3 regions of the Anabaena sp. UHCC 0399 genome follow, and region 1 is predicted to be linked to each of the others. Evidence: predicted binding sites of a transcription regulator. Region 1 holds the regulator's gene; each other region holds the start of a gene.
What was found. Region 1 encodes NtcA, which controls nitrogen genes in cyanobacteria. Its sites were predicted from a motif close to TNTGTANNNNNNNNTACANA; they were not measured.

Region 1 (4,261 bases):
AGGAATTTTAGATTTTGCGGAAAGTTCTGTAGGCGGGTTTCCCGCCGTAGGAAACTTTTCAAGACGGATTTTAGATTTTGGATTGAATAATCTAAAATCCACTCATTGAAAAGCTGGGGATTGGGGATTGGGGACACAAGTTATTCACTGCGTGACGCTAGCGCGTAGCTTGCTTCTCCAGAGGAGTACAATTTTGAATTTTGTAGCTTGCTTCTCGTAGAGTATTTTGAATTTTGAATTTATATGCCCCTTTCCCAAATCGTATTACATTCCCATGATTTCGTATCCTGAATCCACGTACAGGACTTGTCCTGTGATACCGCTAGATAAATCGCTAGCCAAGAAAGCCGCCGTGTTACCTACTTCTGTTTGGGTGACAGTACGCCGCAAAGGAGCGACGGCTTCGACATGGTGAATCATATCTAAGATGCCACCAACAGCACTAGATGCTAAGGTGCGGATAGGCCCCGCAGAGATGGCATTAACGCGAATATTTTGAGGGCCGAGTTCAGATGCTAAATAACGCACACTAGCTTCTAATCCTGCCTTAGCCACACCCATAACGTTGTAGTTAGGAATTGCCCTCACGCCACCCAAATATGTCAGGGTAATGATACTTCCCCCCTCTGTCATTAATGGTTTGGCTGCACCACTTAACTGCACAAGTGAATAGGTACTAATGTCTAAAGCTGTAGCAAAGCCAGAACGAGAAGTTTGGCTAAAATCTCCAGTTAAATCATCTTTGTTAGCAAAGGCCAAACAATGAATCAGAATATCTAGTCGTCCCCACTTGTCGCGGATTGTCTCAAAGGTAGATTGAATCTGTTCGTCGTTTTGGACATTACAGGGAACAAATAAACTGGGGTTGAGAGGTTCTACTAGTTCAGCAACTTTCTTCTCCATTTTGCCCCTTTCATCTGGTAGATAGGTAATGCCGAGATTCGCTCCTGCCGCGTGTAGTTGTTGGGCAATCCCCCAAGCAATAGAGCGGTTATTGGCAATACCCGTTACCAGAGCGTTTTTTCCATTCAGATTCAGCATAGAAACCCTTGATGTAAGCGATTTATGAAAATAGAGGCTAGGGACTGGTGACTGGTGGCTGGGGACTAGTGACTGGGGATAAGGAACTGCGGATTAGGTATTGTTTTCTTTTACCTTTTACCTCTTGCCTCCTGCACCCTACCTCCTGACTCCTGCCTTCATGAGCATACTAGAATCTGAGGCACGTTTGTATTTGTTTTATACATGATGGGCAAAAATAATAATTAGTAAATGTGTTTTTTTGATTTAAAATACATATTATTCCTTAAGAAATTCTCAAGATTACTTAAGTTTTTAGAGAAAAAACCTGATGGTTATAGCAAGCAGAAGTATCTATCAAGAACTGCTAGCTAAAAATAGCAGAAATTAGGTATCATTATAAACAAATAACTATGAAGTTATGGGTTTAAGTATAGTAAAGTACAGCAAGGTTAACGGTGCTTTATTGATTTTTCAGGTGTATTCTTAGGTAATTAGTTTTCACTTTTTTGTTATTCCGGCATTGGGTAGGGGAAGGGAGATGATCGTGACACAAGATAAGGCCCTAGCAAATGTTTTTCGCCAGATGGCAACTGGAGCTTTTCCACCAGTTGTCGAAACGTTTGAACGAAATAAAACGATCTTTTTTCCTGGCGATCCTGCCGAACGAGTTTATTTTCTTTTGAAAGGCGCAGTCAAGCTTTCCAGGGTGTATGAGGCAGGAGAAGAAATTACAGTTGCACTATTGCGGGAAAATAGCGTTTTTGGCGTTCTGTCTTTATTGACGGGCAATAAATCTGATCGGTTTTACCATGCGGTGGCATTTACCCCAGTAGAATTGCTGTCTGCACCAATTGAACAAGTAGAGCAAGCACTCAAGGAAAATCCTGAATTATCAATGTTGATGCTGCGGGGTTTATCTTCGCGGATTTTGCAAACAGAGATGATGATTGAAACCTTAGCGCACCGAGACATGGGTTCGAGGTTGATTAGTTTTTTACTGATTCTCTGTCGTGACTTTGGCATTCCTTGTGCAGATGGGATCACAATTGATTTGAAGTTATCTCATCAAGCGATCGCAGAAGCAATTGGTTCGACGCGCGTGACAGTTACCAGATTATTAGGGGATCTGCGTGAGAAAAAGATGATTTCGATTCACAAAAAGAAGATTACTGTGCATAAACCTGTGACTCTCAGCAGACAGTTCACATAAAATCCATTGGGGTCAGGGGCGGTGGAGCGTGTTATATTTCTTTAGATAACACTCAATAGTTGGCATTAAATCTAAAATCTTGAGTAATTTCAGCTATTGCCGACCCCCCCATCCTCCCCAGACAATGACTGAAAGTAGTAGGCTGTATCTGGAAACATTTCGGTAGCTGAAGATGACAACCGGCTACATCCTCATCGCAGCAATTTTAATTTTGGGAGGCGTAATTGCCACTGTTGGCGATCGCATCGGCACAAGAGTTGGCAAAGCACGCCTCTCTCTCTTTAAGCTTCGCCCCAAAAACACGGCTGTAGTGGTAACGATTTTTAGTGGTGTACTGACAGCAGCCACAACCCTAGCTATTCTGTTTTTGGCTGATGAAGGCTTACGGAAAGGGGTATTTGAGTTAGAAGATATTCAAAAAGACCTCCGACAAAAACGAGAACAACTCAAAGTTGCTGAAGATCAAAAAAGTCAGGTAGAGGCTGAACGCAACCAAGCCAATCAGGAATTAGAAACCACCAAAAAAGAAAAATTTACAGCGCAGCAAGATTTAGCTCAAACCCAAACTAAACTCCAGCGCACCCAAAACCAGTATCAAAAAGCTATAGCTGAACTCCAAAGTGTTTACAATCAAAGGAAAGCACTACAGATAGCTGTTACCAAACTAGAGACAGAACGTAGACGGCTGTATATAGAAGCCCAAAAAGCAATTGCCGAACGCGATCGCGAAATAGCTAACCGTCAACAAGCCATAGAACAACGCGATCGGGAACTGAGTAATCGTCAACAAGCCATAGAACAACGTGATCGCGAACTGGCTAACCGTCAACAAGCCATAGAACAACGCGATCAAAAAATTGCCCAACTAGATAAACTCATCCAAAATCGCAATTTAGAAATTACCCAAAGAGAACAGGTAATTGCCAAACGGGAATCTCTACTCAAAGAATTGGAAAGACAACAGGATTATCTAGAACAGGAAGTGGCGAGACTGGAAAAATATTACCAGTCATATCGTGACTTACGCTTGGGTAAATTGGCTTTAGTTCGGGGTCAAGTTATTGCGGCGGCTGTAGTGCGTGTTAACCAAACGACTACTGCCCAACAAGTAATTGTGCAACTACTGCAAGAAGCCAATCGCAATGCTAGCATCGAATTAGCTGAACCTGGAACTGCTGCTAATACACAACTGCTGCGTGTAACTCCAGATAGAGTTGAGCAGCTGATCAAACAAATTAACGATGGTCGAGAATACGTAGTGAGAATTTTCTCAGCTGGCAATTATGTGAGGGGGGAACAGCAGATAGAATTTTTCGCCGATACAGCTAGAAATGTCTTAGTATTTTCTGAAGGTGAGGTATTGGCGACAACTACCGCCGATGCTAAAACTATGACCTCATACCAATTAAGGCAAAGATTAGATTTATTAATTTCAGCATCTCAATTTCGTGCTAGAAATTCGGGTATTGTCGAAGGTGTACAAATTGATGGTACGTTTATTCGCTTTGTTGCTCTATTGAGACAATTCGGGCAACCCATAGAAATTAAAGCAGTAGCAGCAGAAGACACTTACACGGCTGGGCCTTTGAGAGTAAAACTATTAGCAATTCAAAACGGCAAAGTTGTTTTAAGTACTTAATAAAAATTTATTATGACTTTTAGTGAATTTTCCCCAACACAACCAGTCATTTTAGGGTTTGATCCCGGTAAAGATAAATGTGGTGTAGCCATGATGGGATTAGATCGGCAATTGCATTATCATCAAGTTGTGCTTTCTCGTGAGGCGATCGCTACCATTAATAACCTACGTCAAAGGTTTCCCGTTTCCTTGCTGGTAATGGGTAACCAAACCACAGCCAAACGCTGGAAACAGCAATTGCAACAAGAATTAGTCGAGCCATTAAACATTGTATTAGTAGACGAGCGTTATAGTACCTTAGAAGCACGCGATCGCTATTGGCAGATGTATCCGCCTAAAGGACTCACAAAGCTACTACCCCAGGGAATGCGCCAGCCTCCACGCCCTAT
Region 2 (4,261 bases), on a different contig from region 1:
AAAGCCTCTCTCCTTCCAAGTTTGGAGAGGGGTTTTCCAAATCTCGTGAACAGTCAGGATAGTTGACATTGACTAATGACTAATTGGCAACCAAATAATCACACTTGTTCCTGGCGCATTTGGTGTAGCGATCGCCGAGTTGATAGCCGGGCTGAAAACTTCTATTTGTCCGTGCATCTGCTCAATTAATTGTTTAGCGATCGCTAATCCCAAACCTGTGCCGGGAATTTCTGTTTGGGCTTGCACTCCTCGATAATGTCTTTCCCCTAGATGGGCTAAATCTTCGGGCGGAATACCAGGGCCAGTATCACTAATTGCTATGCCTTGAAAATTAGCTTTTTCTTGCCCTAATTCAATATAAACCTTACCGCCTGAAGGAGTATACTTGAGTGCGTTATCAATGATATTACTCAATACTTCTTGTAAGGATTTAAGATTAGCTCTAACTAACGGTAAGCCCTGAGGAACTTCCAATATTAATTCTAGATTCCTCTCTTGAGCGATCGCTTGAGCAGAAACTAGCAATGGTGTTAATAATTCAGCCAAGGAGAAATCAGTTGCTTTGTCTCCTGTGCCTGGTAGTAATAATACTGGTTGAGATTCTTTTTGTACAGTAGCTTCTACAAATGCTTCATTGTCTGGTAGTGAAAGAAGCTCTGAATCCAGATTTGCCCAATCTATCACCTCATCAAATTTTTGCAGCAATTCCGTCAGGCGATCGCTTTCCCTGACGATATTGTCTCCCACATCCCGATTTATATCTCCTGGTCGCAACCGCTTTAATAACAGTTTGCCAAAGGTGCGTAAGGCAGTTAACGGGTTACGGAACTGATGTAATAAGTTATCTAACAAATCTCGCTGTTGTTCTTGCAAAATTTGCTGTTGATGCAGTTGTTGTTGCAACCAGGCTCGACGTTGATCCAATATACAAGCGATCGCTAATGTTTGCCCAATGGTTTGAATTTGGTTCTGTTCAGGTTCACTCCACGGGCGATCGTCTCTACCTGTCACCAATAATCCCATCATCACACCCTCATGAATTAAAGGAAAGACAAATTGATACCCACTCAACAAAAAGTCTTCTTCTAATTGCGGTTGTTCAGTTTGGGGTGTTTCTGTGGTTGGTGCTGGTGTCAATAAATTTCCTTGTTGCTGAGGCAGTGCCAACAAATTTCCTATTTGCAGTTGTTTGCTGGCTGTAGCCTCAAAAATTTCCTCTCCTGGCAATATTACTGCGGTTTCTGGGTAAACTACTACAGGAATGAGTTTTGTCTCACCTGTGGGAGACTCTACCAATTCTTGGGTTAAATAAACCACGCTTAAAGATGCTCCCAGCCCTTGGGTCAATAGTGCTATTTGCTCTCGGCATAGAGCAACAAAATCTGAACTGGCAGACATTAACATTTTTCAGCTCTTGCTCAGGATCACAGAATTTGAGAGAAGATAAAAGAAAATACTTTGTTTTCCCCCATTATTTAATAAAGCTTAACTAAATATTTTCAGTAATAGTTTTCACTAAAGGATTATTTACTTTTTCGCTCTCATTTAATCTACTGTCAATAATAATATTTTCGCTGTATCAAAAATTAAAAAACTATTGATCTTTTGAACTAGAACCTATATAATTACGACGGATTTTGTAGCTATCACTACAATCTATAGCTTGAAAGAGGAGGAAAATAGGTTGGCAAGGAGACGCAAAAGAAAGAGTCGTCGTCGCCAAGAAGGACGGCGTATTTTAGAACATGTGCCTCAATATAGCATCGAGAGCGGCGAAGAAAAACCTGTGACAGCAGCCAGAAAATTCATTCAAGCTGAAGGTATCTTGCCACCAGCATTGCTACTCGTAAAGCGAAATGAACACACAACAGACCGCTATTTCTGGGCAGAAAAAGGGCTGTTTGGCGCTCAATATGTGGAAGAGAACCATTTTTTGTTTCCTAGCCTGCGGATACTAGAACCTCCCGTAGGTTTAGAGCCAGTGGCTGTGGGCAGTCGCTGAGTTACAAATGGTTATCTTACGTGTTGAGTGCAACTTCTGACAACCATTTAACTGGCAAAGATGCTCAGTTTATGCAAAGTTTCCATTTTTTTTAAGTTTGTAACTGATTTGCCAGTAAATTTGGACCAAGTACATGGGCAATCAACTATAAACCAAGGTTTTTGGTTTTTATTGATTTCTATTTGGTCGCATCCTACACAAGGGAGTCAAGATAGAGCAAAAAGCATCCAAAAGCGAGAGTTAAGATGTACTTTCATCTTCTGGATTGCCCACAAAGCTCTGCCAGCACATACTGATTTCTCCTACGACATAATGTCGTAGGAGAAATCAGTATCCGAATAGGTATCTATCTAATTCCCTATTGTTTATCCGGTTGCTCGACAGGTGCAAAATTCTGTATTTTAAAACCAGAGATTTAGCACCAACGGCAACAGGAAAGTTGTCAAACACTCAACATTTAGCCTAAACATTCAGGTCATCAGGACGCATCGAACATCAATTACTAGTACACCAGGGCGTAAAAAGCCTATTCTATAAGCTTTTTGACTTTTGACCCTAGGCATTGCCAGGCTTGAGCTGCAATGTTTTCTGTAATTCAGCTAGCTCATCACGATGAGCTGTCACAGTAATTTTGCTAAAAGAAACTTGATCTTTAAAGTTTGGTTCAAGTTTGAGCAACACTTTTTCAAGTCTTCCCGCCTTTTGCCAATAGAAAAAACCACTCAAAGGTGAAAGTAGTAACAGCCCGAAAAAAACTAGGCTGTATTGAGGAAAAAGGAAAGATAGAACCAATGATAAACAGACAAGACCAACAGCAGCTAGCAGAGTTAAAAAGACAGCTAGAAAAATGCTGGGCTTGACAAATCCTTCAAAAGCTACTAAGTTTTTTGACTTGTCTATCTCTACTACTCGGTAAGAGCGAGAGCGAAAATAATCTTGTAATTGAGGCATGAAGACTGCTTCATCTTGCTCAGATATCAGCTGTGTTGTTTGTGTCCTGTCTTTAGTCGCAGCACGAATAAAGAAAAGCAGCCCAACCGATAATAACAAGGTTAGCAGTAACGTGGATGGCAAAATAGCAGTATCCATAATGGGTTATGACTGTTTAACATCGAGGAGATTTATTCATTATTAATTATCAACGCCAGTTAATATAATTATCCGCTTTGATTTTTGTATCCCTTAGGGGAGCGTAGCCATACTTGCTTGCGTAGTCAGGGAATAGGGAGTAGGGAATAAGCATTTTCGAGTTTTCGAGTGATGTTGACTATACTTCTACACCCCTAGACATTTACCTAACTAGCGACTTGGGTTATTTAATTACTTTATCCTCTGAGTTATGTAATCTTGCCAAAGCCGAGCCAAATCGAGTGATTGTCCTTCCCATTCTGGGGAAATTTGGTACATTCGCCTAGGCCGACCTCGACCCTCCAACTTCTTCCAATACCCATTAATAGCATTATGGTCTTCGAGAAATTTAATGGCACTGTAAAGCACAGTGTCAGAAAGCCGATAGGTGGGGTATTCAGTTTCTAATTGTTGAATCAACTCAGTACCGTAGGATTCCCCTTGTAGCAACACATCCAGAATGTAACAAATTGCTAGTTCTTGGCAGAGATAAGTTGGCGGAGGATTCTCAAAGAATTGATATATATCCTCAATTTTCATAATTTAGTAAATGGCTAAAAGTATGCCTTAGGGTGGAATTTACATCTTTGTAGCCAGTATACGCTGCTACTCTAATCCGAGTAAGTATATAGTGCTACCTAGACAGAATTTCCTAAGTGTAAACATCAAAATGAGAACCCACGATTAGAAATCAGGGAAAATAACAAAAGTTTTAGGAGCGTGAAAATAAAACGCTCCCAGCCTAGCTTTAATTAGTGTTGTGAGGAGCAATCAAGACAGTAGATTTTTCTACTACCTTTGTTTTAAGTAATGCGGAGCTGGTTAGAACTGCTTAAACGTAAGATGCTATCGAAAGAATTTTACAGGTAAAATGTCTTTTTGTCTGTAAATCTGGAAAAGTTAACCAATACTTTTTTAAAAAATCAACATTTTAGTGCAAATCATCAAAAAATTGAGCAACTAATGATGATATGGTGGCAAGCTCAAGACCTGTAGACAGGCTCAAAATATGCAACACTGAGATGTCTAACCTTGAGATATTCGTATCTCATCTGGTAAGTGTAGTATTAACAGGGCTGACACCAAAATGGTAGGGATATAGGGGTGTGAGTGTAAAAGATTTGATCACTA
Region 3 (4,261 bases), on a different contig from region 1:
CATCCTCGCATTGACCCTAATTGTATTCAAGATAATGGCTCACCTTGTCTAGTCAATTTTTCTATTAAACCGGGACTATCTACTACAATTACAATTTTTGAATTAGACCCAACAGGTAAAGTTCTCAGGAAGCAAGCTCATAGTGTTTCGGGATTTTGTTTCATTCACGATTTTGTCATTACTCCTGAACACTGTATCTTCTTTCAAAATCCTGTCGTTTTTAATCCTATACCTTTTGCTTTGGGTATACGCGCAGCTGGGGAATGTATCAAATTCCAGCCGAATCAACCGACGCGAATTATTGTTATTCCTCGCTTTCCAAAAGGGGAAAATACAGGAGTAAAAATTCTGGAAACACAAGCAGGTTTTGTGTTTCACCACGTTAATGCTTTTGCTCTAGGGCATGAAATTTATGTTGACTCCATTTGCTATGATGCTTTACCAGAAGTAGAACCAGAAAGCGATTTTCGTCAAGTTGATTTTGATGCGGGTTCTCCTGGTCAACTCTGGCGTTTCCATCTCAATCTTCAGAATGAGACGGTAGAACGTAATTTAATTGAGAGTCGTTGTTGTGAATTTCCCAGCATACATCCTGACCATGTAGGACGCACTTACAAATATATTTATATAGGTGCAGGTCATGCAGAAACTGGTAATGCACCATTGCAAGCATTACTAAAAATTGATTTAGAGTCTGGAGAAAGACAACTTTGGAGTGCTGCGCCGCGTGGGTTTATGGGTGAGCCGATTTTTGTACCGCGTCCAGATGCTGAAACAGAAGATGATGGCTGGTTGCTAGCTTTAGTTTATGATGCTGCGCATCATCGCTCAGATGTGGTGATTTTAGATGCTCGTGATTTAGCAAAAGGTGCGATCGCCTTTGGCGGGGCGAAGCCCATCGCTCGACTTCATCTCAAACATCATATCCCCTATGGTCTACATGGCAGCTTTACCTCTCAGGTATTCGCGCCTATTTAGCTGAAAGTCACCCCAGTTGATTCAACAAACTGGGGTAATGGTTTAGCCTATACTCTGACCCTAAATATGCTGAAAGTTTACCTTTAGCTGATCACGGGGATGAGGTGCGGGAATCATCACCAAATCCAGGTTTTGATCTGGTATTAGTTGCCAATCATACTCACGCAGCAAGAGGGCTGCAAACAACTTCATCTCCAACTTGGCGAACTCTCTACCCAAGCATTCACGCACTCCACCACCAAAGGGGAGATAGCTAAAAGGTTTTGTTTTATTCTCTATGCGTTCTGGACTAAATCTTTGTGGATCAAAGCTTTGAGGGTCAGTATATATATTGCTGTCTTGATGAGTTCCACCAATTTGATAGAGAACAGACCAACCTTCAGGAATTAAGTAGCCATTGAACTCACATGATTTAATTACATCCCGAAAGCCACCACCCACAGGCGGAATCACGCGCAAGACTTCCTTGAGTACCTGGTCAAGATAGGTCATCTGATTGAGATGTTCTATAGACAAAGGTTCGGTAATATTTAGCTGCTGTTGTTCTACACGGGCAGTTGCTAGAATTTCTGGATGCTGGGCTAATAGTAAACAAAAAGAAGCGATCGCTGATGTTAAAGTTTCATGACCAGCAAATAGCAGTAATAGCACTTGGTCTTTGAGTTCCGGTAAACTCAAGCTATTTCCCTCTTCATCTTTGGCTTGTAACAAAATTCCTAAAGCATCTTCACTAGAACTAGGTTGTTGTTGACGCTGTAGCACGAGCTTTTCAATTTTTGCTAGTAGTTGCTGACGACAACTTAACCCCCGTCCAAACTTAGTCCAGGGTAAGGATATGGGAATTGTAAACAGGCCTTCACACCATTCCTCAAACAACTCAGCCAATTGGCGATCGCTGGTTGTATCTGTTCCTATGAGTAACTTACAGGCAACATCAAAAGTATACTGTCTGAGTTCGGGATACCACGTTAATGTACCCAGACTCTCCCATTTATGCAAATAAGTCTGAGTAATCTCTGCCATTTTTGTCACATACCCAGTTAAAGCCCTGGGTTGAAAGGCTTGTGATAACAGCTTACGTCGCTTCTGGTGTATACCTCCTGTCTGTACTGCTAATGATGCTGGCCCTAATAAAGCCTTGGTACTAGCAGGCCAAGTGGCAGAAAAATATTGATTCTCATTGGTTAGCAGAAAACGATTGGCTTCAAATCCGATCATTAACACTGTAGGACGACCAAACAAATGCGTTTTGAATATCGACCCGTATTGCTGCTGTCGCTTTTTAGTAAAATTGGCATCGCGTAAAAAGCTAATTGTCTCCCCAATCATAGGCAGACCCAATTTGCCAGGCGGTAAAGGTGGCTGCTTATTATACTTAATGTTCATATTAATTTCTCCAACTATTTATTAACAATTTTGAACTAAATTGGATAAAAATAAAAATGTAACAAAAACTACAAAAAATCTATATTTCCCGAAAACGCGGGATAAGCTAGGCATATATGTATCCGGTTCGCCAAAAACCGCGATTAGGAGAAAATCTTATGGTGTCAACCCCTATCATTCCTTTAGAAGCTGCTACTCCAGCACATATTTGCCCATTTGACCAAGCTTGTAGTTATTTAGAAGCAGCAGGGAAAGAATTAAGGTTAGATCAAGGTATCTTGGAAATTCTCAGTCACCCACGCAAGGTAGTGACAGTTTCCATTCCCGTAAAGCTAGACAATGGTGATATTCGGGTATTAGCAGGACATCGAGTACAACATTCTGATGTTTTAGGCCCCTACAAAGGCGGAACTCGATACCATCCGGCTGTTACACTGCGGGAAGTATCGGCTTTAGCTATGCTGATGACTTGGAAATGTGCGCTGTTGGGTATACCTTATGGTGGTGCAAAAGGAGGTATTGCGATCGACCCACAAAATTATAGTGTGGGCGAATTAGAACGAATTACTCGCCGCTATACTAGCGAATTAATTAAAGATATTGGCCCCTCAGTAGACATACCCGCACCAGATATGGGAACTTCCGCCCGTGAAATGGCTTGGATGATGGATACATATTCAGTGAATGTGGGTCATTCTGTACCCGGAGTTGTCACAGGTAAGCCTCTATCTATCGGCGGTTCACTGGGACGAGAAATGGCCACCGGACGCGGTGTGATGATTATCGTCCGGGAAGCATTAGCAGATATGGGCAAATCTCTAGAGGGAATGCGAGTAGTTATCCAAGGTTTTGGGAATGTGGGAGGCGCAGCAGCGGAATTACTCTACCAAGCCGGAGCAAAAATCATTGCTGTTTCCACTGCTACAGGTGGGGTTTATTCATCTCATGGTCTTGATATTCCCGCATTAAAAGCTTATGCTGCCGAAAATCGTAAAAGTGTAGTAGGTTTCCCACAAGCATCAGCTATTAGCAATGCAGAGTTACTGACTTTACGCTGTGATGTGTTAATTCCCGCCGCCTTAGAAAACCAAATTACAGCAGAAAATGTCCATCAAGTGAGAGCGCAAATTATTGCAGAAGCAGCTAACGGGCCAATAACACTGGAAGCAAACCAAGTTCTAGAGGCGCAGGGTGTAACTGTCCTACCAGATATCCTAGCCAATGCTGGTGGTGTAGTAGTAAGTTACTTAGAATGGGTGCAAGGTCTTTCGTACCTCTTTTGGGATGAAGTACGTGTCAACCGCGAAATGGAACACTTGATGGTGCAAGCATATCATCACGTAATCCAACAGTCCAAAGTGCGGCAAGTTCCCCTCCGGTTAGCAGCGTATACTCTGGGAGTCGGTAGAGTTGCTCAAGCCTTAAATGACAGGGGTCTATATCCTTAACATCCAACTTTTTCTGACAAAGTAGAGACGTAGGATTGCTGCGTCTCTAAAAGGTTTCTGGATAACCTCTACTATTCCTTTATTCCCTGGGGAAAAACCTTCACAGCATCACCTACGATGGATATCTGCACTCGTGTACCTACGGGTAATGCCATATCTGTTGTTGTCCGCACATGAATTTCTTTACCAGAAGGAGTTTGCAAACAATATTGGTACTCGCGCCCTAAAAACCTGCGGGTGCGGATAAATACAGGGGCATCGGTGGCTGGTGTTAAAATCAAGTCTTCTTGGCGGATCATAATTTCGCCTAAATTGTTGATGTAATTAGCTGGTAACTCAAAACAACCAACTTCTGTTTCCCAGACATTACCTTGGCGACTGGCAGATAGAAAATTAGCCTGGGTGACAAATTCCGCGACAAACCTTGAGGCTGGATGAGTGTAGATTTC

Region 2: VB693_RS05320 (DUF3155 domain-containing protein) is a predicted target of NtcA. The motif match lies at 1,637-1,656, and genes of this name have one in related genera.
Region 3: VB693_RS13130 (Glu/Leu/Phe/Val dehydrogenase) is a predicted target of NtcA. The motif match lies at 2,420-2,439, and genes of this name have one in related genera.

Annotation. Positions count from the first base shown of each region.
Region 1 covers NZ_JAYGGZ010000069.1:12,034-16,294, reverse strand. The annotation lists gene fabI (enoyl-ACP reductase FabI) at 265-1,041, opposite strand; gene ntcA (global nitrogen regulator NtcA) at 1,562-2,233, shown strand; gene VB693_RS26305 (DUF3084 domain-containing protein) at 2,406-3,872, shown strand; gene VB693_RS26300 (pre-16S rRNA-processing nuclease YqgF) at 3,885-4,261, shown strand, end outside.
Region 2 covers NZ_JAYGGZ010000006.1:119,482-123,742, reverse strand. The annotation lists gene VB693_RS05325 (HAMP domain-containing sensor histidine kinase) at 73-1,404, opposite strand; gene VB693_RS05320 (DUF3155 domain-containing protein) at 1,685-2,002, shown strand; gene VB693_RS05315 (cofactor assembly of complex C subunit B) at 2,558-3,091, opposite strand; gene VB693_RS05310 (PadR family transcriptional regulator) at 3,323-3,670, opposite strand.
Region 3 covers NZ_JAYGGZ010000021.1:5,689-9,949, forward strand. The annotation lists gene VB693_RS13120 (carotenoid oxygenase family protein) at 1-978, shown strand, start outside; gene VB693_RS13125 (cytochrome P450) at 1,039-2,364, opposite strand; gene VB693_RS13130 (Glu/Leu/Phe/Val dehydrogenase) at 2,523-3,812, shown strand; gene VB693_RS13135 (ABC transporter ATP-binding protein) at 3,884-4,261, opposite strand, start outside.